One region of the Nitrospirillum karajorum genome, then DNA from elsewhere that is predicted to be linked to it. Evidence: predicted binding sites of a transcription regulator. Region 1 holds the regulator's gene; each other region holds the start of a gene.
What was found. The regulator LexA, encoded in region 1, represses DNA repair genes until DNA is damaged. The targets are predictions, from matches to a motif close to ATGTTCTANTTTGGTTC.
Positions count from the first base shown of each region.

Region 2: a site for LexA is predicted at 5,043-5,059, ahead of dinB (DNA polymerase IV). Genes of this name have one in related genera too.
Region 3: a site for LexA is predicted at 1,092-1,108, ahead of UCD39_RS14545 (ImuA family protein). Genes of this name have one in related genera too.

Region 1 covers NZ_JAZBQB010000003.1:2,485,129-2,497,266, forward strand. Annotated here, with positions in the region: gene UCD39_RS25270 (DMT family transporter) at 1-87, opposite strand, end outside; gene UCD39_RS25275 (aminotransferase-like domain-containing protein) at 231-1,619, shown strand; gene UCD39_RS25280 (2-phosphosulfolactate phosphatase) at 1,607-2,314, opposite strand; gene UCD39_RS25285 (hypothetical protein) at 2,572-2,796, opposite strand; gene gltA (citrate synthase) at 2,816-4,135, opposite strand; gene gltX (glutamate--tRNA ligase) at 4,248-5,654, opposite strand; gene UCD39_RS25300 (ComEC/Rec2 family competence protein) at 6,117-8,153, shown strand; gene lexA (transcriptional repressor LexA) at 8,202-8,915, opposite strand; gene UCD39_RS25310 (hypothetical protein) at 9,068-9,247, opposite strand; gene UCD39_RS25315 (molybdopterin molybdotransferase MoeA) at 9,169-10,266, opposite strand; gene moaC (cyclic pyranopterin monophosphate synthase MoaC) at 10,298-10,804, opposite strand; gene trpC (indole-3-glycerol phosphate synthase TrpC) at 10,806-11,612, opposite strand; gene trpD (anthranilate phosphoribosyltransferase) at 11,612-12,138, opposite strand, start outside.
Region 2 covers NZ_JAZBQB010000003.1:1,692,561-1,699,117, reverse strand. Annotated here, with positions in the region: gene UCD39_RS21585 (2Fe-2S iron-sulfur cluster-binding protein) at 5-2,095, opposite strand; gene UCD39_RS21580 (glutathione S-transferase family protein) at 2,168-2,785, opposite strand; gene UCD39_RS21575 (alpha/beta fold hydrolase) at 3,045-3,752, shown strand; gene dinB (DNA polymerase IV) at 3,941-5,014, opposite strand; gene UCD39_RS21565 (hypothetical protein) at 5,124-5,471, opposite strand; gene UCD39_RS21560 (mechanosensitive ion channel family protein) at 5,658-6,548, opposite strand.
Region 3 covers NZ_JAZBQB010000003.1:192,271-198,827, reverse strand. Annotated here, with positions in the region: gene map (type I methionyl aminopeptidase) at 1-737, opposite strand, end outside; gene UCD39_RS14550 (ParD-like family protein) at 737-958, opposite strand; gene UCD39_RS14545 (ImuA family protein) at 1,146-2,096, shown strand; gene UCD39_RS14540 (Y-family DNA polymerase) at 2,100-3,878, shown strand; gene UCD39_RS14535 (error-prone DNA polymerase) at 3,937-6,557, shown strand, end outside.

The DNA of each region.
Region 1 (12,138 bases):
GCCGATCAGGCCGTAGATGAGGCCGGCGGCGGGCTGGCGCGCCGGGGCCGTCGTGAGGGCGGTGGGGACGACGGTGGTGTCCGTCATGGTGGGGCATCCTGGGCTCGTGACGCCGCCGATGCTGCCTTCCGCTGGGAAGGGTCACAAGGTATGGTGCAGTACGGTTTGACTAAACTGTACTGGTCCAAATGGCGATACAGTCAACAGAAGCATCCGCTGGCTTGACCCTGGTGGAAACGGTGATGGCCGATATCCAGGCCCGTGTGGACGGCCGGATACTGGCGATTGGCGCCCGGGCGCCGTCCATCCGCGTGCTGGCGGAGCGGTTGGGCGTGTCCAAATCCACGGTGGTGGAGGCCTACGACCGGCTGGTGGCGGAGGGCGTGCTGACCGCCCGGCCGGGCTCCGGATTCTATGTCGCCAAGCGGGCGGCTCCCCTGGTGCTCATGGGGGCGTCGTTGGCGGGGGCTGAGCCGCCGCCGGACCGGGCGGTGGACCCGCTGTGGCTGATGCGGCAGGCGTTGGAACCGGGCGAGGGTGTGCTGAAGCCTGGTTGCGGCTGGCTGCCCGCCGATTGGATGCCGGAAGCGGCCGTCAGGCGCGCCTTCCGGGCCCTGGCGCGAGCACCATCCAGCGCCCTGTTGGATTATGACAATCCCCTGGGCTATCCGGCCCTGCGCCGTCATCTCTCCGACCGCTTCGCCGGGCGGGGCATCCCGGCGGCTGTCGACCAGATCCTGCTGGCCGACAGCGGCAGTCAGGCCATAGACTTGGTCTGTCGCTACCTTTTGGAGCCGGGCGACGTCGTGCTGTTGGACGACCCCTGTTACTACAACTTCAAGACCGTGGTGGCCGCCCACCGCGCCCGCGCGGTACCGGTGCCCTATACGCCCGCGGGACCGGACCTGGCCGCTTTCGCCCAGGCGGCCGCCACCCATCGGCCGCGCCTCTACATCACCAACGCCGCCCTGCACAATCCCACAGGTGCCAGCCTGACGGCGCCGGTGGCGCACAAGCTGCTGACCCTGGCGGCCGCCCATGACATCCTGATCGTAGAGGACGATATCTTCAGCGACTTCGAGGCTGAGCCGTCACCCCGGCTGGCCGCCTTCGACGGCTTGGAGCGGGTGATCCATATCGGCAGCTTTTCCAAGACGCTGTCGGCGGCGGTGCGCTGCGGCTATATCGTGGCCCGCGCGGACTGGGTCCAGGGCATCGCCGACGTGAAGCTGGCCACCGCCTTCGGCAACGCCACCACCAATCCCCGGATCGTCCATCAGTTGCTGACCGATGGCAGCTACCGGCGGCATATGGAAGGTGTACGCGGGCGCCTGGCCGGTGCCATGGGGCGTACGGTGCGGCGGCTCGAGGCCCTGGGGCTCAAGCCCTGGGTGGAGCCACGGGGCGGCATGTTCCTCTGGGTGGCGCTGCCGCCTGGGGCATCGTCCGTGGCTCTTGCCCGGGCCGCGCTGGACCAGGGCGTGGTGCTGGCGCCGGGTGACGTGTTCAGCCTGACCAACAGCGCGGACGGCTTTCTACGCTTCAACGTCGCCCAATGCGACCATCCCCGAACCTTCGAGGTGTTAGCGCAGGTGCTGGAGACGGCTCAGAGCGCCTGATAGGCCCCATCCCGAAGGATGGGGGTCGTGGTGCTGGTGTTGACGCCCAGGGCAATCTCCACATCCCCGGCGTAGCCCCATTCGGTCAACTCTCGGCCGGATCGGCTGTCCCGTATGATGTCGGCCAAATCGCCGCGTGCGGCCGCGTACGCGTCCCGTGCCACTCGCGCCTCTGCCGACGGGGGCAGGTCCAGCGCCGCGATGATGGCGCCGGCCCCCAGCAGGTCTTCCACCGCCGGGCGCAAACCGCCATCGGGCCAGCGCTCACCCGCCGGTACGACGGCGATATCCCCGCCGTTGGCCAGCATGCGGGCCTTGCTGGCGACAGCGGCGGCGTTGCGCAGGCAACCGGCCAGCACCGTTGTGGTACCGCCCGCCAACGACAGGCGGGAGCCATTGGGCGACGGCAGCATCAGGCGCGTTCCCGCCGGAATGGTCATGAGAGACTGGGGTGACAAGCTCAATTGGCCGCCGGCGTTGCGTGGGGCCGCCAGCAGGGCGCCCGCGTCCTTGGCGGCCGCCTGTGCCGCTGCCACGTCCCCATAGGGAAAAGGCAGTATGACCGCGCTGCGGCCCACGGCGACGTCGACGGCGGTGGAGAAGGACAACACGTCGACGATGATCAACACCGCCACACGATCACGCCAAGCCTCCACCCCAGCCAGGCCCCACTCACTGCATACGGTCTGGGTCATGGGCGTACGGTTTCCATTAGGCGTCCGATATGCAGGTACGCTCCCCGTTTCAGGGACGCGTCCCTATTCACGTATCTGCCGTATCCGACATGGTGTGCCATCAACGCCATCAACGAAGGCGTTGATGGCGGCAGTCGGTACGGGAGCGCCCTCATGCCGAGGGAGGCGGTGATGGGCAGCAAGGCGAAAAGGAAAAGGCCGCCCGGTTGCCCGGACGGCCTTTCCAGAAACAGGGGAAGGTCTGCTCCATCCCCCCCTCAGTGCAGCAGGGACACCACGGTCGCCGCGATGCCCAGGACCACGCCCAGGGTGGTGACGGTCATTAAGGCCAGCCGCTTCAACCGCCGGCCCGGGGGCACGGGGTTGTCATTGGCCGGCAGGTGGCCTTCCAAGGAACGGGCGGGCAGGATGCGCGCGCGGGGCTGGGACCGGCCGCCGCCGCGCCCATTATCGCCATCACTGGGATGAACCCGCTCGCCCATCGTTCCGCCCGCCTATGCCTCAGCGCTGTTCGACCGGGACATAATCCCGCGTCGTGGCGCCGGTGTACAGCTGGCGCGGACGGCCGATCTTCTGCGACGTGTCCGCGATCATCTCCTGCCACTGGGCGATCCAGCCCACGGTGCGGGCCAGGGCGAACAGCACGGTGAACATGCTGGTCGGGAAGCCGATGGCCTTCAGGATGATGCCCGAGTAGAAGTCGACGTTGGGGTACAGCTTCTTCTCGATGAAGTACGGGTCTTCCAGAGCGATGCGCTCCAGCTCCACCGCGATGTCCAGCAGCGGGTCGTCCTTGATGCCCAGTTCGGACAGGACTTCCTTGCAGGTCTGCTGCATGACCTTGGCGCGGGGGTCGTAGTTCTTGTAGACCCGGTGGCCGAAGCCCATCAGGCGGAAGCTGTCGTTCTTGTCCTTGGCGCGGGCGATGAACTCGGGGATCCGGTCCTTGTGGCCGATCTCCGCCAGCATCTTCAGCACGGCCTCATTGGCGCCGCCGTGGGCGGGACCCCACAGGCAGGCGATGCCGGCGGCGATGCAGGCGAAGGGGTTGGCGCCGGAGGAGCCCGCCAGACGCACCGTGGAGGTGGAGGCGTTCTGCTCGTGGTCGGCGTGCAGGATGAAGATCTTGTCCATCGCCTTGGCGATGACCGGGTTGATCTTGTACGGCTCGCACGGGACGCTGAACGTCATGTTGAGGAAGTTCTCAGCATAGCTCAGGTCGTTGCGCGGATACACGAAGGGTTGGCCGATGGAGTACTTGTAGGCCATGGCGGCCAGGGTCGGCATCTTCGCGATCAGGCGGTGGGAGGCCACCATGCGCTGGCGCGGATCCTCGATGTCGGTGCTGTCGTGGTAGAAGGCGGACAGGGCGCCGACCACGCCGCACATGACGGCCATGGGGTGGGCGTCGCGGCGGAAGCCGCGGAAGAACTGCGACAGCTGCTCATGCACCATGGTGTGATAGGTGATGGAGCGCTCGAAATCGCCCTTCTGCTTGGCGTTCGGCAGCTCACCGTGCAGCATCAGGTAGCAGACTTCCATGAAGTCGCTCTTCTCGGCCAGCTGCTCGATGGGGTAGCCGCGGTGCAGCAAAACACCCTTGTCGCCGTCGATGAAGGTGATCTTGGACTCGCAGCTGCCGGTCGAGGTGAAGCCCGGGTCGTAGGTGAAGTAGCCGGTCTCGCCGTAGAGCTTGCGGATATCGACCACGTCAGGGCCGGTCGTGCCGTGCATGACCGGGAATTCGTAAGACTTACCGGTTTGGTTGTCGGTGAGGGTGACCGTTTTCTTTCCGGCCGCCGGTGTCGTCGTATCGCTCATTTCGGCACGTCCTTGTTTATACGAAGTGGGGCCCTCTGCCCCTTATTGGTCTTTATGACGCGGTGCGGAGTGTAGTGTTCCGCACCGCCGAAGGCAATGACGCCAGGAGGGTTCACGCACCCCCTGCGACATCGCTGATACGGGCCAGGGTTTCAACCCGGCCCAGGACTTCCGCCACCTCGAAAATCGGTGGCGACACGGTGGAACCGGAGAGTGCGGCGCGTAATGGCTGGGCCAATTTGCCCAGCTTCAGGCCCGTCTCCTCGGCGTACGCGCGTACGACCCCCTCCAGGGTGGCCGCGGTCCAGTCTGACGCGTCCGCGAAGCGGGTGGCGATCACCGCCAGCTGGGCGCGCGCGTCTTCCGTCAGCAATTGGGAAGCCTTGTCGTCCAGCGGAAGGGGGCGCGTCGTGACATAAAACTGTGCGCCGGCCGCAAGTTCCACCAGGGTCTTGGCCCGTGCCTTCAGGCCCGGCATGGCGCGGCGCAGCAGATCGCGGTCGGCCTCGGTCAGGTCTCGTCCCAGCGCCGTGGCCAGGCGGGGGGCGATCAGGCCCACCAGCCGGTCATCATCGGCCTGGCGGATGTAATGGCCGTTCAGGTTGTCGAGCTTGGCGTAATCCATGCGCGACGGGGAACGGCCGATGCCTTCCAGGTTGAACCAGGCGACGGCGTCCTCGGTGCTGATGATCTCGTCATCGCCATGGCCCCAGCCCAGGCGCAGCAGGTAGTTGCGCAGCGCTTCCGGCAGGTAGCCCAGGTCACGGTAGGCCTCGGCCCCCAGGGCGCCGTGGCGCTTGCTCAGCTTGGCGCCATCGGGGCCATGGATCAGCGGGATGTGAGCGAAGTCCGGCGGCGTCCACCCCATGGCCTGGTAAATCTGCAGCTGGCGGAAGGTGTTGGTCAGGTGGTCGTCACCGCGGATGACCTGGGTGACGCCCATGTCCTGGTCGTCCACCACCACCGAGAGCATGTACGTGGGCGTACCGTCGGCGCGCAGCAGCACCATGTCGTCCAACTGGCTGTTCTGCACCCGCACCTCGCCCTGCACCTTGTCGTGCAGCACCGTCTCGCCTTCGCGCGGAGCCTTCAGGCGGATGACCGGGGCGACGCCGGCGGGCGCCTCCGACGGGTCCCGGTCGCGCCAGCGGCCATCGTAGCGCACCGGCAGGCCGGCAGCCTTCTGCTGCTCCCGCATCGCTTCCAGCTCTTCCGGCGAGCAGTAGCAATAATAGGCGTGGCCCTGGGCCAGCATGGTGCGCGCCACCTCGGCATGGCGCTCGCGCCGCTCGAACTGGCTGACCGCGTCGCCATCCCAGGTCAGGCCCAGCCAGCTCAGGCCATCGATGATGGCGTCGACCGCCGCCTGGGTGGAGCGCGCCCGGTCCGTATCCTCGATGCGCAGCAGGAAGGTGCCCCCGTGATGGCGGGCGTACAGCCAGTTGAACAGGGCGGTACGGGCGCCGCCGATGTGCAGGTAGCCGGTGGGGGATGGGGCGAAGCGGGTGACGACACTCATGGGAAACGCACTCTCCGGCATGCGGGCGGGCGGCGCTTCGCCAGGCGCTTCGGGGACGGTCTCCCTGGGGGACGTCATCCAAAGGTTGACGACGCGACGCGACTATCGAGATAGCTGGTGATAAGGTCCGGCGGCAGGATAGCCGCCAAGGGCGCATCACCAGGATGCGGAAGCCGCTCAGATAGCACACCCGGAACGAAGATGCACCCTGAGGCGGGCCCCGCTGGACAGACTGGCAGTCCTCCGAATCTTGCGCCCGCAGGCCGGCCGCCCGGCAGTGGGGAACAGGACTGGAACGCGGGCGTCCCGTCCTATTTAGCTACTGGGCGGAGCGAATTTGGAACCGAGCCACCCCCTTCAGATGTGATGCGCGTCACACATCGTGTGCTCGCCGCGTTACTCAGCATTGTCGCATCTGCGTATGTCAATTTGGTGGAAGAGCGCGAACGCTGGGTGCTTTGGGTGCCCGTCTTTCTCGGGGCCGGCATCGCCCTCTATTTCGCGCTGCCGGGGGAACCGCCGCCGTGGAGCGGCCTGCTGTTCACCCTGGGCGTCCTGGGCCTGTACCTGCTGGCGGGCGACCGGCTGCCACTCCGCCTGACGTTGGGCGCCTTGCTGGCCCTGGGGGTGGGATTCACGGCGGTGCAGGCGCGCACCACCTGGCTGAAGACACCCATTCTCCAACGCCCTTTGGGGCCTGTTCCCTTGGAGGGGCGCGTCGCCAATGTCGAGCGCCTGGACAAGGGCGTACGGGTCACCCTGGCCGATCCCCATATTCCCCGCCTGGCGGCGGAAGCGACGCCCCCGGCCGTACGCATCCGCTTGCGGCCGACCGACGTGGCCCCGCCGGCGGGCACGCGCGTCCGTATCCTGGCCGCCCTGCGCCCGCCGCCCGACAGCCCCGAGCCCGGCGCCTATGATTTCCGCCGTTCCGCCTTTTACCAGGGCATTGGCGCCGTGGGTTTCGCCTTCAAGACGCCGGAGGTGGTGGCGCCGGCACCGGTGGGCGTGATCGGCTGGGTGAATGACCGGGTGGTGGCCTTGCGCGAGTTGATCGCCGCCCGCGTGGCCGAGCGGCTGACGGGCGCGCCGGCCATGATCGCCATCGCCCTGCTCAATGGTGAGCAGACGGGCATTCCGCCCGATGACCTGCAGGCCATGCGCGTATCCGGGCTGCAGCACATCCTCTCCATCTCCGGCCTGCACATCAGCCTGGTGGCGGCCATCTTCTATTTCGCCGCCCGTGCCGCGCTGGCGCTCTGGGAGGGGGTGGCGCTGCGGTACTCCATCAAGAAATGGGCGGCCGCCTTCGCCATCCTGGCGACCCTGGCCTATATGATGCTGGTGGGCGCGCAGGTGCCGACCTTGCGCTCCGTCCTTATGACGGCGCTGGCCATGGTGGCCATCCTGGCCGACCGCTCGGTATTGAGCCCTCGGGCCATCGCCGTGGCCGGCATCCTGTGCCTGCTGTATCAGCCGGAGCAGTTGCCCGGTCCCAGTTTCCAGATGAGCTTCGGCGCCGTGCTGGCGCTGATCAGCGCCTATGAGGTGCTGCGGGCGCCGCTGAGCCGGTGGCGCAAGGAGGGCGGCTGGCCGCGGCGTGTCCTGCTGTTCGTGGGGGGCCTGTGCCTGACCTCCATCATCTCCACCATCGCCACCATGCCGTTCTGCCTCTACCACTTCCAGCAGGTAGCCAATTACGGCGTGCTGGCCAACCTCATCGGCATCCCCATCACCGAGCTGTGGATCATGCCGCTGTGCCTGGTGGCCTATGTCGCCATGCCGTTCCACTTGGAGGGGTGGATCATCGACATGATCGGCTGGGGCTGCCAGGGCATCCTGTGGACGGCCCGTGTCACCGCCGCCTTGCCAGGGGCGGCCCTGCACGGCGCCGCCCTGTCCGACATGGCCTTCGGCCTCATGGTGGTAGGGGGGCTGTGGCTGATGCTGTGGCGCCGCCGCTGGCGCCTGATCGGCCTGGCGCCCGTCGCCCTGGGCTGCGTGTTGGCGCCGCTGACGCCCCGGCCGGACATGGTGGTGTCGGGCGGCGGCACCATGGTGGCGGTGCGCGATGGGGGCGGCAAGCTGTGGCTGTCGTCGTCGCGCGGCGGCGGTTTCGAGGTGGAAACCTGGGGCAAGCGCGATGGCGGGGAGGGGCGGCCGCCCGCCTGGCCCACTGTGGGCACGGATGACGGCAGCTTGCGCTGCGACAGCCTGGGTTGCCTCTACCACCCCGATCTCTATCGACCGGACCAGCGCGATCCAGCCGCGCCGGACGGTCGGCTGGTCGCCATCGCCTGGACGCGCGATGCCCTGGCGGAGGATTGCGACAACGCCGATTTGGTCATCTCCCGCGTGCCGGCCGCCGGCTGTGACGCCCCCCAGGTCATCGGCCCCGACGTGCTGGCCGCGCGCGGCGCCCACGCCCTGTATTTCGAGCGGGGCGCCATCCGCATCGAGACGGTGCATGATCCGCAAAGCAAACGGCCCTGGGACTGACGTCACCAGGGCCCGGACGCAGTCGCGGCCTAGGTCGGCAGGGAATGATCAATACCGGCGGAACAAGCCCACCAGGCGGCCCTGCACCCGCACCCGGTCGGCGCCGAACACCCGCGTTTCGTAAGAGGGGTTGGCCGGTTCCAGGGCGATGGAGTTGTTCTTGCGGCGCAGGCGCTTCAGCGTCACCTCGGCGGCGTCCACCAGGGCGACGACGATGGCGCCGTTCTCCGCCGTCTCGCAGCGCTGGATGATGACCGTGTCGCCATCATGGATGCCGGCCTCGACCATACTGTCGCCGGCCACCTCCAGGGCGTAATGCTCCCCGATGCCCAGCATGGAGACGGGTATGTCGATGCTGCTGCCGCTGTCGCGCAGCGCCTCGATGGGCAGGCCGGCGGCGATGCGGCCATACAGCGGCAGGCTCACGGAGCCGACGGCATCGCCCGGGTCCTTGCCCGGCAGCCCGGCCTGGAAGTCGGCCTTGATGACATTGGGCTTGAACCGGGGTTCCACCTCGGCAGGAGCGGCCTTCTTGGGCGCCGGCGTCGTCTCCGGCAGGCGCAGCACCTCCAGCGCGCGGGCGCGGTGCGGCAGCCGGCGGATGAAACCACGCTCCTCCAGCCCGGTGATCAGGCGGTGGATGCCGGACTTGGACTTCAAGCCCAAGGCGTCCTTCATCTCATCGAAAGAGGGGGAGACGCCGCCTTCACCCAGGTGCTGGTGAATGTACAGCAGAAGCTCCTGTTGCTTACGCGTCAGCATATCGCCCCCTTTGCTGTGTCGAACCGCTATATATGGAACAAACCCGAAACGTACTTGCCATGTTCTATTTTGGTTCACGGCCGGCGTCAAGCGTTAGCGATCAAAAACCACCAGACGATGACAGATTTAGGGCGGGTTCAGGGGACACTGGCTTAAATTCCGTCCAGCGGCACGATGTCCACAGGCTCTCCGGCCTCGGCGGCGGCGGCATGGGGCGGCCGGACGATCAGGCAATCCGCCGCCGCCAGGCGACTCAGCATGGAACTGTCCTGCTGGCCGAAGGTGGTCGCGATGGGCAAGGCGCCATCGCCGGGCCGCAGCGTGGCGCGCAGGTAATCCTGGCGGCGGTCGTTGGCGGGCAGGGGGGCACCCAGGACCGCGCGCGCCCGGGGGGCTCCGCCGGGTCCAGGCCCTGCAGGCGCCGCAGCGCCGGAACCAGGAACAGGGTGGCGCACACCAGGCTGGAGACGGGGTTGCCCGGCAGCCCCAGCAGGGGCGTGGCGCCCAGGCGCCCGAACATCAGCGGCTTGCCCGGCCGCATGGCGATCTTCCAGAAGTCCAGTTCCAGGCCCTGGGCGCCCAGTACGGTGCGGATCAGGTCGTGTTCCCCGACGGAGGCGCCGCCGGTGGTGACCAGCAGGTCGCAGCCCGCGGCCCCGCGCGCCAGGATGCCAAGGGTGTCGGCGTCGTCGGGCGCGATGCCCAGGTTGACGGGAATGCCGCCCTGGCGCCGCACCAGGGCCGCCAGGGCCAGGCCGTTGCTGCTGACGATCTGGCCCGGGCCCAGCGGCTCGCCCGGCATCACCACCTCGTCGCCCGTGGCCAGGATGGCGACGCGGGGGCGGCGGCGCACCGTCAAGAAGGGGTGGTTCATGGCGGCGGCCAGGGCCACGTCGCGCACGGTCAGGCGGCGGCCTGCCCTCAGGCCCACGGTGCCGGCGGTGAAGTCCAGGCCGGCGGCGCGCACCCAGCGGCCGGGCCTGCCCTCGCGCACGCGCACGCTGTCGCCCAGGTCGTCGCAATCCTCCTGCAGCACCACGGTGTCGGCGCCATCCGGGATGACGCTGCCGGTGAACAGGCGCACGGCTTGGCCGGGGGCGACGGCGCCGGTGTAGGGCCGGCCGGCCGGCGCCTCGCCGATGCGGGCCAGGGTGATGGGCAGGGTGGCCAGGTCCGATCCGCGCACGGCCCAGCCGTCCATGGCGGAAACGGCGGTCGGCGGCTGGGTCACGCGGGCCACGACATCGGCGGCCAGGACGCGGTCCTCCGCCTCGCCCACCCCCACCAGCTCCCCGGCCACGGGCTGGAAGTGCGACAGGATGCGCGTCAGCGCTTCATCAACGGGGATCATGGGGCGGGCCTTGGCGAAGCTGGGGGCGGGGTCAGGGGGTGTCCGCGCGGTAGGGGCCGCTCTTGCCGCCGTCCTTGGCGATCAGGCGGATATCGGCGATGACCATGCCCTTATCCACCGCCTTGCACATGTCATAAAGGGTCAAGGCCGCGACGCTGACGGCGGTCAGCGCCTCCATCTCCACGCCGGTGCGGCCCTTCAGCTTGGCCGTGGCTTCGATCTCCACCGCGTTCTGGTCGGCCAGGCAGGTCAGGTCCACCGTCACCTTGGTCAGGGCCAGCGGGTGGCAGAGGGGGATCAGGTCGGGCGTGCGCTTGGCCGCCATGATGCCGGCCAGACGCGCCACGCCCAGCACGTCGCCCTTGCCCACCTGTCCCGCCTGGATCAGGGCCAGCGTTTCCGCCTTCATGACCACGCGGCCGCGGGCGGTGGCCAAGCGCTCCGTCTCCGCCTTGTCGGAGACGTCGACCATCACCGCCTGCCCGGCGGCGTCGAAATGGGTGAAGCCGCTGGTCTCCGCCATGTCAGTCTCCGCCATGTCAGGCGACCTTCTGGTCCAAACCCAGCAGGGCGCGGGTGGCGGCCGCCACGTCGGCCTGGCGCATCAGCGATTCGCCCACCAGGAAGCGGCGGGCGCCCACGATCTCCATGCGCAGCAGGTCCTGCGGGCTGTACAGGCCGCTTTCCGCCACCAGATGGCGGCCGGGCGGCACCATGCCGGCCAGCATTTCCGTGGTGGCGAGGTCGATGGACAGGGTCTTGAGATTGCGGTTGTTGACGCCCAGCAGGCCGCCGGGCAGGGCCAGGGCCCGGCGCATCTCGTCGGCGTCATGCACCTCGACCAGCACGTCCATGCCCCAGCCAGTGGCGGCGTCGTACAGCTCCGCCGCCTGGGTGTCGTCCAGCGCCGCCATGATCAGCAGGATGCAGTCGGCGCCCAGGGCACGGGCCTCGGCGACCTGATAGGTGTCGAGCATGAAGTCCTTGCGCAGCACCGGCAGGTCACAGGCCGCGCGGGCCGCCACCAGATACTCGTCGGCCCCCTGGAAATAGGGCACGTCGGTCAGCACCGACAGGCAGGCGGCGCCGCCCTCCTGATATGCCCTGGCCAGGGCCGGCGGATCGAAATCGGCGCGGATCAGGCCCTTGCTCGGGCTGGCTTTCTTGATCTCGGCGATCAGGGCGTAAAGCCCCGCATCCACCTTGGCCTGCAGGGCGCGGGCGAAACCGCGGGTGGGGCCGGCGTCGCGCGCCGCCCGTTCCACCTCCGCCTGGGGGCGGGCGGCCTTGGCCGTGGCGATATGGTCGCGTTTGTCGGCGCAAATCCGGGCCAGGACATCGCTCATCAGCGGGTTCCTTCGTTCTTCGCCGCCGCCGCCGGGACGGCTTCTTCCGTCACCGGGGGCGGCAGGGAGCAGTGGTGGACCAGGGCCGCCAGCTTGGCGGCGGCGCGGCCGTCGTCCAGGGCTTGGGCCGCTTGGGCCACGCCGTCACGCAAAGTGGTGGCCTTGTCCGCGACGATCAAGGCGGCGGCGGCATTGATCAGAACAATGTCACGGTAGGCGCCCCGCTCCCCCGCCAGCAAAGCGCGCAGCGCGCGGGCGTTCTCCACCGCGTCACCGCCCTTGATGTCCTGCGGCCGGGCGCGCGGCAGGCCGGCATCCTCCGGTGTTACCTGGAAGCGGCGGATGGCGCCGTGGCGCAATTCCGCCACATGGGTGGCGCCGGTGGTGGTGATCTCGTCCAGCCCATCCTCGCCGCTGACCACCCAGGCGACCTCGGTGCCCAGGCGGTTCAGCACCTGCGCCAGCGGTTCCACCCAGCGCTCGGCGAACACGCCCATCAACTGGCGCCGCGCCCCCGCCGGGTTGG
Region 2 (6,557 bases), 800 kb from region 1:
CGTGTCAGAGCGCCAGCTCAAGCGGGCCGGCGCCGTCGGCCGGCGCGGCCGGAACGGAACAGCAGATCAGCGCTTCACCCGCCGCCACCGGCGCCGTGGGCTCCGTCACATAACTCACGGCCCCCGACAGCACCTTGGTCCGGCAACTGCCGCAGGTTCCAGAGCGGCAGCTGAACGCGGGGCTGAGGCCGCGCGCCTCCGCCAGCTCCAGCAGGGTTCCCGACCCCGGTGTCCAACGGGCCTCCTTCACCGACTGGGTGAAGACCACCGGCACCGGCGCGGTCGCCGGCGGCGCGCGCGGCGGAACGGGGGCGGTGACCGGCGCCGTCCTCACCAGGGCGGACGGGCCGAACGCCTCGGCATGGATGCGCGCGTCGGCGACGTTGAGGCCGCGCAGGCCGTCATACAGCGCCTGCATGAAGGGACCGGGGCCGCACAGGTAGAAGTCATAGTCATTAAAGGGCAGGAAGCGGCCCAGCAGGGCCATGTCGATGCGGCCGTCGGCGTCATAGTCCACGCCCTCCTCCGCGTCGCCCGTGTCGCTCAGCACACGAACGACGCGCACCGCCCCCTGGGCCGCCGCCACCAGTTCCGCCAGTTCGGCGTCGAAGGGCCGGTCGGCCTTGGACCGGGCGGCCTGGAACAGGATCGTCGGCCGGATGCCCCGCGTCCGCAGGCCCTCGTAAACCACATGGCGCAGCATGGCCAACATCGGCGTGACGCCCACGCCGCCGGCCAGCAGCACGGCGGGCCGCTTCTGCCGGGCGTCGATGGTGAAGGCCCCGGCGGGGGACCGCGCCTCGATGATGTCACCCACATGGACATGGTCATGCAGGTGGCTGGAAACCAGGCCGTCGCGCTTCACGCTGATGCGATAGACGGCATCGGACGGCGCCACCGACAAGGTGTAGGTGCGGATCGCCGGCTTGTCCGCCCCCGGCAGGCTCAGCCGGATGGGCAGGTGCTGCCCCGCCACATGCGGGATCAGGCCGGCGCCATCGTCCGGCATCAGGTAAAAGGACCGGATGCTGGCGCTTTCCTCCACGATGCGGGTCACCTTGAACGGGCGCCAGCGCGTGGCCAGGTCCGCCGCGCGCAAGCGGTCAGCGGCCTGGACCCAGTCGCCGGTCATCAGCGAATTGGGCGACCAGCCATCCTCCTGGAAATCCCAGCGCAGCGGGAAAGCGCCGGGCCGCCGCACCACCCGCCGGGCGCGGAAGGTCCACAGACGCTCCGCCCCCTGGAAGGCCGCGACCTCGGGGCTGTCCAGGATGATCTGGGCGTCGCCGGTCAATTGCAGCATGTCGCCGGTTTCAAAGTCGATGAACACCAGCCCGGCCTTGCCGTTCTCCAGGATGTTGCCCAGCGTGGCGAAGAACAAATTGCCGGCGAAGTCCGGAATGGTCAGCGTGCCATCCTCGGCCACACGGACGAAGCCCGCCTTGCCGCCACGATGGGAGACGTCGACCTGGCGGCGGTCCTCCCGCTCGGCGTAAGAGGCGACGAAGAAGGTATCCGCCGCCGCGATCATGCGCCGCGCCTCCGCATCCAGCTCCGCGCTTTCCAGCACGGGGCCCGTGAACAAATCGGCGGGGTCGCGCACGAAACGGACGTCGCGCAGTTGGATGTATTGCGGGCAGTTGCCGAAGCTCTGGTCGACCTGGAAATGGAAAGGGCCGGGACCGGAGCGCAGGATGCCGTTCACCCGGTTGCGGCGCCGGGTGTGCAGCTCGATGCCCAGCAGGCCGATGGCCTCCCCGTCCCGCATACCCCCGGCCGCCGGGTCAGTTGGGTCGGGCCGCGCGTCGATCTCCAGCGTCCGGGGCGTCGGCGCGGCGATGAAGCCGGGCCGACCGGCCAGCAGGGTGGCCCAGGCGTCGCCGCGAGGGTCGACACTGCCCGCCACGATGAAGGGAATCTGGGCGTAGAAGGCGCGGTGCTGGTCGGGCATGTGGTCACGGATCACCCGCTGCCCCACCGCCGCCATCCTCTCCGCCACGCCGACCCGTTTCTGGATCGCGCGCTCGCCGGCATGCCAGACCGCCAGCTTGGTCAACGCCCCGTCAGATGCCCTGTCAGTCGCCGTGTCAGCCATGGCCGCCTCCCCTTCATCCCAAGCCGGTGCGCCAAACAACGCACCGGCGCCATATCTGTCAGTTGGCTCCCATCACTTCACCGCCGACAGCCCCACCGCCGACTCGGCGAAGGGAACGAAGCCCGGCAGCGCCTCGATGCGGCGCAGAAAGGCGGTGACGCGGGGATAGGGCGACAGGTCGACATTGCCCTCCGGCGCGCGGGCCACGTAGCTGTACAGCGCCACGTCGGCGATGGTGGGATGGTCGGCCGCCAGCCAATCACGGGTGGCCAGCCAGGCCTCCAGCGTCCTCAGCAGGACGTGCGCCCGGCCTATGACCTCCTCCGCATTGTGCTTGGAGCCGAAGAGGGTGACCAGGCGGGCCGCCGCCGGGCCGTAAGCCACCTCTCCCGCCGCGACCGACAGCCAGCGCTGGACGGCGGCGGCCCCTTGGGCATCCTCCGGCAGCCAATCGGTACGGCCCAACTTGCGGGCGAGATAGACCAGGATGGCGTTGGAATCGGAGATGACGGTGCCTTCGTCCTCCAGCACCGGCACTTGGCCGAAGGGATTGAGCGCCAGGAATTCCGGCTTCTTGTGCGCACCCGACATCAGGTCGACCTCGACCAGGTCGTGCGGTTGTCCGAGCAGCGACAGGAACAGGCGCGCCCGGTGCGCATGACCCGACAGGGGATGATGGTGGAGCTTCATGATCTGGTTCCCGACTTCGCGCCCGGGTCCATTCCCGGGCCGTCGACCAGAGAGTCGTTCAATCGGCATTTGAGGGGAATTGCCACAGTCGACACTTCATTAGTGTCAGCAGCGTAATAATCCGGCACGGAGCCTGCGCCCGCGAAATTGGGAAACGAAAACACCAACGCCTTGAGGATTCGACAATACCGGGATCGCTCCCCTGCCTAGAGATGGGGTGACCGCACCACGCGGTGCCCCTGATCCGGAGTTGACGCCCATGGAAATCCCCCCCTCCTCCACCGCCCCCACCGTCGTACTGGTGCATGGCGCCTGGGCCGACGGCTCAAGCTGGCAGCCTGTCATCCGCCTGCTGCTGAAGGCTGGCCTGCCCGTCGTGGCCGTCCAGAACCCCACCACCTCCCTCGCCGACGACGTGGCCGCGACGCGGCGGGTGCTGAACACCATTCCCGGCCCCGTCGTACTGGTTGGGCACAGCTGGGGCGGCACGGTGATCACCGAAGCCGGCAACGACCCGAAGGTGAAGGCGCTGGTCTATGTCGCCGCCTTCGCCCCGGGGGTGGGCCAGAGCACCGGCGACCTGGTCGGCGCGCATGCCGCCCCGCCGGCCCTGGGCAAGATCATTGATGACGGCACCGGCTTCCTGACCTTGAGCGTCGACGGCTGGGTGCAGGACGTGGGCCAGGACCTGCCGGAGGAGGAGGCGCGGCTGCTGGCCGTGCTACAGCCGCCGCTGGCGGCCCGCACCTTCACCGACACCATCACCCAGGCCGCCTGGTCCAGCCGCCCCACCTGGTACATCGTCTCCAGCGAGGACCGTATCGTCAGCGTCGAGCTGCAGCGCACGCTGGCCGTGCGGATGAAGGCGAAAACCACGGAGCTGAAGGCCAGCCACTTGTCCCTGCTGTCGATGCCGGAGGCGGTGGCCAAGGTCATCGGCGACGCGGTCGCCGCCTTGGCCGGTTAATACCAAGGAGCGATGATTCCCATTCATCGCTCCTTGGTAACGGTGGCGACTGCCGCCGCGCGCCGTAAGGCGCGGAAGCCAAGCCGCCGGATGGCGGCGCCGGCGACTGAGGGCGATGAGCCTGGCCATAGGTCAGGATCATCGCTACTTGGTATAAACCCCAGCCCGGCGCAGGTGGGGCGCGGGGATCAGAACCCGAACTCCAACTGCGCAGGGGGTCCCGCCGCCTCGAAACTGGACACCGTGACGCCCAGCAGGCGCACGCCGGTGGGCAGGGGATAGACGGTGCGCACCAGGTCGACACTGATGGTGCGCAACGTCTCCTGCGACACCACGGGGGCGGCCAGGGTGCGGCTGCGGGTGGCCTGGCGGAAGTCGCCGTACTTGATCTTCACCGTGACGGTGCGGCCGAAGGCCTGGGCCTTCTCGCACCAGGCCCACACCTCATCCGCCATGGACAGCACGCCTTGCTCCACGGCCGCCGGCTCCGTCAAATCCTCCAGGAAGGTGGTTTCCGAACCGGAGGATTTGCGCGGGCGGTCGGACACCACGGGACGGTGGTCCTCGCCATGGGCGATGGCGTGATACCAGGGGCCGGATTTGCCGAAGTGGGTTTGCAGAAAGCTGACGGTCTGCCGCCGCAGGTCGGCACCGGTGTGGATGCCCAGGCTGTTCATCTTTTCCGCCGTCACCGGGCCCACGCCGTGGAACCTGCCCACCGGCAGGGTCTCGACAAACGCCTCGCCATATCCCGGCGGCACGACGAACTGACCGTTGGGCTTGCGGTGGTCGGAGGCCAGCTTGGCCAGGAACTTGTTGTAGGAGACGCCGGCGGAGGCGTTCAGTCCCGTCTCGGCCTTGATGCGGGCGCGGATTTCCGTGGCGGTGGCCGTCGCCGTGGGCAGGCCCCGGCGGTTCTCGGTCACGTCCAGATAGGCCTCGTCCAGCGACAGCGGCTCGATCAGGTCGGTGTAATCGGCGAAAATCTCGCGGATCTGGCGGGAGATGGCGCGGTACACCTCGAACCGGGGCGGCACGAAGATCAGGGGTGGGCATTTGCGCAGGGCGGTGGTGGAGGGCATCGCGCTGCGCACGCCATACTCCCGCGCCTCATAGCTGGCCGCCGCGACCACGCCACGCTTGGCGCCATAGCCCACGGCCACGGGACGCCCGCGCAGCTGCGGATTGTCGCGCTGCTCCACGGACGCGTAGAAGGCGTCCATGTCGACGTGGATGATCTTGCGGATGCCGGGGCTGGTCATAGCCCCGGTATCTTAGCAGAATCATCATGAACAGAGAGAGAACATCATCACAGATGCCTCTCTTCCCACCGGCTCATGTCACCGGCGGGCCCTTTCACCGCTGGACGGTTCAGGAAACCGGGCGCACCAGTTCCAGCTGGTCGCCGACGCGGCGCAGGTGCAGTTCCAGGGCCTGCTGGCCGGCCCCCCGGGGCACGGAAACCACCGCTTCCTGCTCGGGCGCCAGGGTGGAGACGAAGCGGACCGTGCTGGCCGGGTCCTGGGTGCCGGCGGTGACCACCACCTGATAACCGGCCTTGGTCGGATGGTAGTAGAGGTTGACGTCAACGGCGTCGAACTTGGCCTTCAGGGCCGTGTCGGCGGTCAGGGTCTCAGACCGGGCCACGGTCGCCAGGCCCACGGCACCGGCGACGACGGCGGAAAACAGGATGGAATGGGCGGCGATGGAGCGCGACATGATGAACCTCTATTGGATAGGGCGGGCAGCATTTGCTGCAACTGCGAACACCAATATGGCACCTGCGAGATAATAGACAACGGTGTCAGTCGCTCACCCGCCATGCGGCCCGAGAAGGCCATGGGTGACTTGCGTCATTGCCGGCGCGACGCCGGGGCCGTACAGCCTTGGGCCCCTGAGACGGCCTCAGGCCACGGGCGCCCCGCTCTGGGGCGTTTCGCTCTGGAACGCCTCGCCCTGGGGCGTCGCCGCTGGCAGTTCGATCGCATGGATGGCGCGGATCAGATCGCTCTTCACGGCGGGCACAATGTCCTCGGTGGTGGAGAAGCCCACGACCACGTCCAAGGCCCGCGCATCACCGGAACGGTCGAACAGCACGGTGGGGCCGGGCAGGATGCGGGGATCGGCGGCCACGATGCGGCCCACCGCCTCAGCAACCCCTTCCAGATCGCTGGTCTCCGGAATGCGGAAGCGCAGCTCGCCGGCATGGGCCGGGGTTGGGTGGACGCTCATGTTGCGCAGCGCCTGCCCCCAGACGCTGTTGTTGGGAATGATGATCTGGATTTGGTCGTCGGAGATCAGCTCGGTCCAGAACAGCGACAGGTCGCGAACCGTGCCGGTGGCACCGCCCACCTGCACCTTGTCGCCGATCTTGAAGGGCCGGAAGATCAGCAGCATGACGCCGGCCGCCAGGCTGGACAAGGTGCCCTGTAGGGCCAAGCCGATGGCCAGGCCGGCGGCGCCGATGACGGCGACCAGGCTGGCGGTCTGGATGCCGAACTGGGCCAGCACCGCCAGCACGGTCAGGGTCAGCACGGCGTAGCGCGCCAAGCTGGCGAAGAAGCCCCGCAGCATGGCGTCGAATTGCGGGGTGCGGGCCAGGACGGTGGAGACGATGCGGCTGGCCTTGCCGGACAGCCACAGCCCGATGAGCAGGATCAGGATGGCGGCCAGCAGGTTGACGCCATTGGTCACGACCCAGGGGATCAGGGCATTAAGGCTGACCAGGAGGGCCTGGGTCTTCTGGTCCACGGAGTCCAGCACGGGAAGGTCCAGGACGGGCAAAGTCAAATGCATGCGAGGGAA
Region 3 (6,557 bases), 2.3 Mb from region 1:
GTCAGGACGCGCACGCCGGTGGCGGTGACGGCCACGGTGTGCTCGAACTGGGCGGACAGCCTGCCGTCCACCGTCACCACCGACCAGCCGTCGTCCTTGGTTTCCACCTGGGCGGCGCCCTGGTTCAGCATGGGCTCGATGGTGAAGACCATGCCTTCCTTCAGCCGCATGCCCGTGCCCGGCTTGCCGAAATGCAGGATCTGCGGGTCCTCGTGCATCTCCCGGCCGATGCCGTGGCCGCAATACTCCCGCACCACGGTGTAGCCGTTGCGCTTGGCGTGGCGCTCGATGACATGGCCGATGTCGCCCAGGTGGGCGCCGGGGCGCACCTGGCGAATGCCGTGCCACAGCGCCTCGTACGTCGTCTGCACCAGGCGCCGCGCGGCAGGGGCGACGTCGCCGATCAGGTAGGTCTTGCTGGAATCGGCGATGTAGCCGTTCTTCTCCAGCGTGATGTCGAAGTTGACGATGTCGCCGTCCGCCAGGATGTCGGTGGCGGAGGGCACGCCGTGGCAGACGACCTCGTTGCGGGAGCAATTGAGGACGTAGCCATAGCCGTACTGCCCCTTGCTGGCGGGGCGGGCGTGCAACTGGTTGACGATGTAGTCCTCGACCCGGTCGTTGACCTCCAGCGTGCTGAGGCCGGCCAGGGGCATGTCGTCCAGCATGTGGAAGACGCTGGCCAACAGGCGCCCGGCCTCCCCTAGCTTTTCGATCTCGTCGGGGCGCTTGACCATTATGGGGTGGGTTCCAGTTGATGGGGTTCCGCTTCCAGGTGGACGGAGGCCATCTTCAACTGGATGCGCAGGATGTCGTTCAGCGACAGGGTGGGGTTGGCCTCCGCCAGCATGCCGATCTTCATCCAGTATTCGGCCTGGGCGTTGATGGACCGGCACAGCACGGTGCTGGCCTTGCGCACCTCCTCATGCAGGTCGTCGTCGATCTTCACGATGCCCATGGGGCTCTCCAATATACGGAACGTATACGTTTCATATAGGAGGCGGCCGGGAGCGTCAATCGGCGCTGTCGATTCCGGATAGTCCGATTTTGGGGTGTCGACTCATCTTGACCGGGCGGCCGACTCCGGATTAGAACATAACAAGAACATCATCCCCACGCACGCGAGAGACCAAGGCAGCATCCCCATGCCCGCCACACCTACCCCCATTTCCGCAGCTTGGCCAACAGCTTGTCCTGAAGAGGGGCAGTCTGAGGGTGCCCTGGACCGCCAGCGCCTGTTGGCGGTGCTGCGGGAACAGGTGCGCGCGGTGGAAGCGCCGGGGATCGGCCGGGGCGTGGTGCCCCTGGGCGTGCCGGCGGTGGACGCCCATCTGCCGGCGGCCGGCCCGGGGGAAGGTGGCGCCCACGGCCTGCCGCGCGCCGCACTGCATGAGGTGGCGGCGGCGGGCGCTCTCGACGCCGGTGCCGCCACGGCCTTTACGGCGCTGCTGGCCGCCCGGCTGGCGGACCAGGTGCGCGGCCCCATCCTGTGGATGACGCGGGCGCCCGACCTCTACGCCCCCGGGCTGGATGCCCAGGGGGTGGGGCCGGGGCGGTTGGTGGTGGTGCACGCCGCAAACGAGGTCGACCTGCTGTGGGCCATGGAGGAGGCGCTGCGCTGCCCCCGTGTGGGCGCTGTGGTGGGGGAGGCCGGGGGCCTGGATCTGACGGCCAGCCGCCGCCTGCACCTGGCGGCGGAAACGGGCGGCGTGCCGGGACTGCTGCTGCGCCTGAACGCGGGTAAGGGCGGCGCCATGAAGGGCCTGAAGGGCGCTGGGTGGGGCAGTGGGCGGGGCAGCACCCAGGCCACCGCCGCCGTCACCCGCTGGCAGGTCGGCACGGCCCCCATCCAGGAACCCCGTGCGGGAGATTGGGGCACCACCGCTTCGGCCTTCACCGGCCCCGCCTGGCGGGTGGAACTGCTGCGCTGCCGGGGCGGCCGCCCGGGGGCTTGGACCCTGTATGAACGCGAGGGGTTGAGGCTGGAGGCGGCGGGCCAGGCGGCCGCGCCGGCGCCGGAGACGCCGCCGCCCGCCTCGGCGGTGATGCCCTTCACCCCCACCCAACTCACCTCCACTTTGCGCGCGGTGGGCTGAGCCATGCGCCGCATCCTTTCCCTCTGGCTGCCCACCTTCGCCACCGACCGTATCACCCGTGGACTGGCGCCGCCGTTGGCCGCCGGTACGCCCCTGGTGACCCGCCTGTCGGACCGGGGGCGCCTGACCGTGGCGGCGGTGAACGCGGCGGCGCGGGCCAAGCGTCTGGTGCCGGGCATGGGCCTGGCCGATGCCCGCGCGCTGGAGCCGCAGGTGCAGGTCGTGGACGCTGATCCCGAGGGCGACGTGGCGGCCCTGGGGCGCCTGGCCGACTGGGCCCGGCGCTATACCCCCTGGACGGCGGTGGACCCCAGCGATCCACCGGGCTTCGGCCCCAAAGGTCTTGGTTGGGGCCCTGGCCTGCTGATGGATATCACCGGCTGCGCCCACCTGCTGGGCGGCGAGCATGAACTGCTGCTGGATCTGGAGCGCCGGCTGGCCAAGGCGGGGGTCGAGGCACGGGCCGCCATCGCCGACAGCATCGGTGCCGCCTGGGCGCAGGCCCGCTTTGGCGCCCAGCTGGTGGTGCCGCCGGGTGGGGCGGCGGAGGCTTTGGCCGACCTGCCGCTGCCGGCCCTGCGTCTGGGCGGCGACCTGGTGGCCAGCCTGCGCCGGGTGGGCCTGCGCCGGGTGGGTGAACTGATGCGCACGGCCCAAGGAACAGGGGGTCAAGGATCCAAGAACCGGGCCGCGCTGGCGGCGCGCTACGGCGCCCAGGTCGCCCTGCGCCTGGACCAGGCCCTGGGCTGGGTGGAAGAGCCGCTGTCGCCCCGCCGCGCGCCCACCCGCCACACCGCCCGCCTGACGGTGGTCGATCCCCTCTCCACGCCCGAGGGCCTGGCCCAGGCGGTGCGCCATCTGCTGGGCCGGGTGGCGGCCAGCCTGACGGCGGCGGGGGAGGGCGCGCGCTCGCTGGAACTGGAGGCCTGGCGCATCGATGCCGGCCACGATGCCCCGCCCCAGGTGCTGAGCGTGGGTGCCAGCCGCCCCAACCGCGACCCCGCCCACCTCTGGCGGCTGCTGGAACCGCGCATGGACCAGCTGGAGCCTGGGGCGGGCTTTGAGACCATGGCCATTTCGGTCACCCACGCCGCTCCGTTCGACGGAGGGCAGGCGGTGCTGAGCGGCGACGGGCTGGCCGACCTGGTGGGACCGCCGACGGCGAAGGGGGGAGAGGCGGCGGCCGCCGGCAACCCCCTGGTGGCCGATCCGCCCATTGCGGAACTGGTGGACCGGCTGGGCGCCCGTCTGGGTCCTGGCCGGGTGCTGCGCCTGCTGCCCCGGCAAAGCTGGATACCGGAACAGGCGGTGCGGGCGGTGCCGGCCGAGGCGCAGGACAACAGCCCGCCAGCGGCCCCGCCGGCGCCCGCACCACTCGCCTGGCCGGCTGACCGGCCGCGTCCCATCCGCCTGCTGCCCCGGCCGGAGGCGGTGGAGGTGGTGGCGCCCATTCCCGACGACCCGCCCCTGCTGTTCCGCTGGCGTGACCAGACCTACCGCGTGGGCCGGGCCGAGGGGCCGGAGCGCCTGCTGCCGGAATGGTGGGAAGGGGGGGGCGCCGCCCCAACCCCAATCCCGAGCCCCGCGACTATTACCGGGTGGAGGATGGCGAGGGCCGACGCTTCTGGCTGTACCGCCTGGGCCTCTACCACGCCGGCGGCCCGCCACCCCGCTGGTTCCTGCACGGCTTTTTCGGGTGACGTCTGCCTGCGTAAGAATTTCTTCCGGAGCGTAGCGACTAGGCCGCGACTGCGGCCGCCGGACCTTTTCGGGGAGCGGTAGCGGACTGAAAAGGGAGGATAGCCAAGGGCCGGATGGCCCGCCGGCGCTTGAGGGACCCATGTATTCAGAGCTTCAAGTCGCCAGCAATTTCAGCTTCCTGCGCGGCGCCTCCAAGGCCGGTGAGCTGGTGGAGGCGGCCAAGGCGCTGGAGCATCGCGCCATGGCGCTGACCGACCGCAACAGCCTGGCGGGAGTGGTGCAAGCGCATGCGGCGGCGCGTGACCTGGATTTCCGCCTGGTGGTGGGCGCGCGGCTGGATTTGACGGACGGCCCGTCGTTGTTGTGCTGGCCCACCGACCGCGCGGCCTATGGCCGCCTGTCCACCCTGCTGACGGTGGGCATGCGCCGGGCGCCCAAGGGGCAATGCTTCCTGACCCGCGCGGATGTGGAGGCCCATGCCGCCGGCCAGATGATGGCGGTGGTGCCGCCGGACAGTCTCGACACGGGCTTCGCCGCTGACCTGGCCGATTACCGCCGGCGTTTCGGCCGCACCCTCAGCCTGTGCCTGACCCACCGTTACCAGGGCGACGACGCCCGGCGGCTGGACCGGCTGGCGGCCTTGGCCGAGGCGCACGGCCTGTCGCCGCTGGCCACCAACGACGTGCATTACCACCACCCCGGCCGGCGGGCGCTGCAGGACGTGATGACCTGCATCCGCGAGCATTGCACCATCCAGACGGCGGGCTGGCGCCTGGCCGCCAATGCCGAGCGCCACCTGAAACCGCCGGAGGAGATGGCGCGCCTGTTCCACCGTCACCCCCGGGCCCTGGCCCGCATCCACGACATCGTAGAGGCCTGCACCTTTTCCATCAGCGAACTGCGCAAGGATTACCTGTACCCGGCTGAAGTCGGGCCGGGGGAGACGCCACAGGGCCGCCTAGCCCAGCTGACGGCGGAGGGGGCCCGCAAACGATACCCGGCGGGCGTGCCGGAAGATGTCCAAAAGCAGATCGACAAGGAATTGGCCCTGATCGGGGAACTGGGCTACGCCTCCTACTTCCTCACGGTCTATGAGATCGTGAGGTTCACCAACGAGCAGGGCATCCTCTGCCAGGGGCGGGGATCGGCCGCCAACTCTGCCGTCTGCTACTGCCTGGGTATCACCTCCATCGATCCGGTGGAAAGCGGTTTGCTGTTCGAGCGCTTCATCTCCAGCGCGCGCAACGAGCCGCCGGACATCGATGTGGATTTCGAGCATGAACGGCGGGAGGAGGTGATCCAGCACATCTACGAGAAGTACGGCCGCGACCACGCCGCCATCGCCGCCACCGTCATCTGCTACCGCTCGCGCGGGGCGGTGCGCGACGTGGGCAAGGCCATGGGCATGAGCCAGGACACGGTGGCCCAGCTGTCGGCCATGATTTCCGGCTGGGGCACCGGCACGCCGGAGGAGGAGCGGGCGCGGGAGGCGGGGCTGGACCCCGACGACCCGCTGCTACGCCAGGTGCTGGACCTGACGGGCCAGATCTCGAAGTTTCCCCGCCATCTGTCGCAGCATGTCGGCGGCTTCGTCATCACACCCAAGCCGCTGGCCACCTTCTGCCCCATCATGAACGCGGCCATGGAGGACCGGCAGAACATCGAGTGGGACAAGGACGATTTGGACGCCGCCGGTCTGATGAAGGTCGATGTCCTGGGCCTCGGCATGCTCAGCTGCCTGCGCCGGGCCTTCACCCTGCTGCGCGACCATTACGGCCGCGACTTGACGCTGGCCACGGTTCCGCAGGGCGATGAGGCGACTTATGACATGCTGTGCGCGGCCGACACCCTGGGCGTGTTCCAGGTGGAGAGTAGGGCGCAGATGTCCATGTTGCCCCGCCTGCGCCCCCGCGAGTTCTATGACCTGGTGGTGCAAGTGGCCATCGTCCGCCCCGGGCCCATCCAGGGCGGTATGGTCCATCCCTACCTGCGCCGCCGTCAGGGGCTGGAGCCGGTGGACTATCCCTCCGAAGCGCTGAAGAGGGTGCTGAAGAAGACGCTGGGCGTGCCCCTGTTCCAGGAACAGGCTATGCAGATCGCCATCGTCGGCGCCGGCTTCACCGGGGCCGAGGCCGACGCCCTGCGCCGGGCCATGGCCAGCTTCCGCAAGCTGGGCGACATCGACACCTTCGAGGAGAAGTTCCGCAGCGGCATGCTGAGAAACGGCTACACCGAGGAGTTCGCGGAGCGCTGCTTCAACCAGATCAAGGGCTTCTCCACCTATGGCTTCCCGGAAAGCCATGCCGCCAGCTTCGCCAAGCTGGTTTACGTCTCCGCCTGGATCAAGTGCCATTATCCCGACGTCTTCGCCTGCGCCCTGCTGAACAGCTTGCCCATGGGCTTCTACGCCCCGGCGCAGATCGTGCGCGACGCCCGGGAGCATGACGTGGTGGTGCTGCCGCCGGACGTGAACCATTCCGATTGGGACAGCCGGCTGGAGCCGCCGGCGCGGGGACAGCGGTTCCAGACCCTGCGCCTGGGCCTGCGCCTGGCCAAGGGCCTGAGCGAGGCGGCGGTGCAGCCCCTGCTGGAGGCGCGGGGGCATGAGCCCTTTGCCAGCCCGCATGATCTCTGGCGCCGCGCCCGCCTGGCGCCGCGCACCCTGGAGCTGCTGGCGGAGGCCGACGCCTTCCAGTCCATGGGCCTGGACCGGCGCCAGGCGCTGTGGGCGGTCAGCGCCCTGGGCGAACGGCTGCCGCC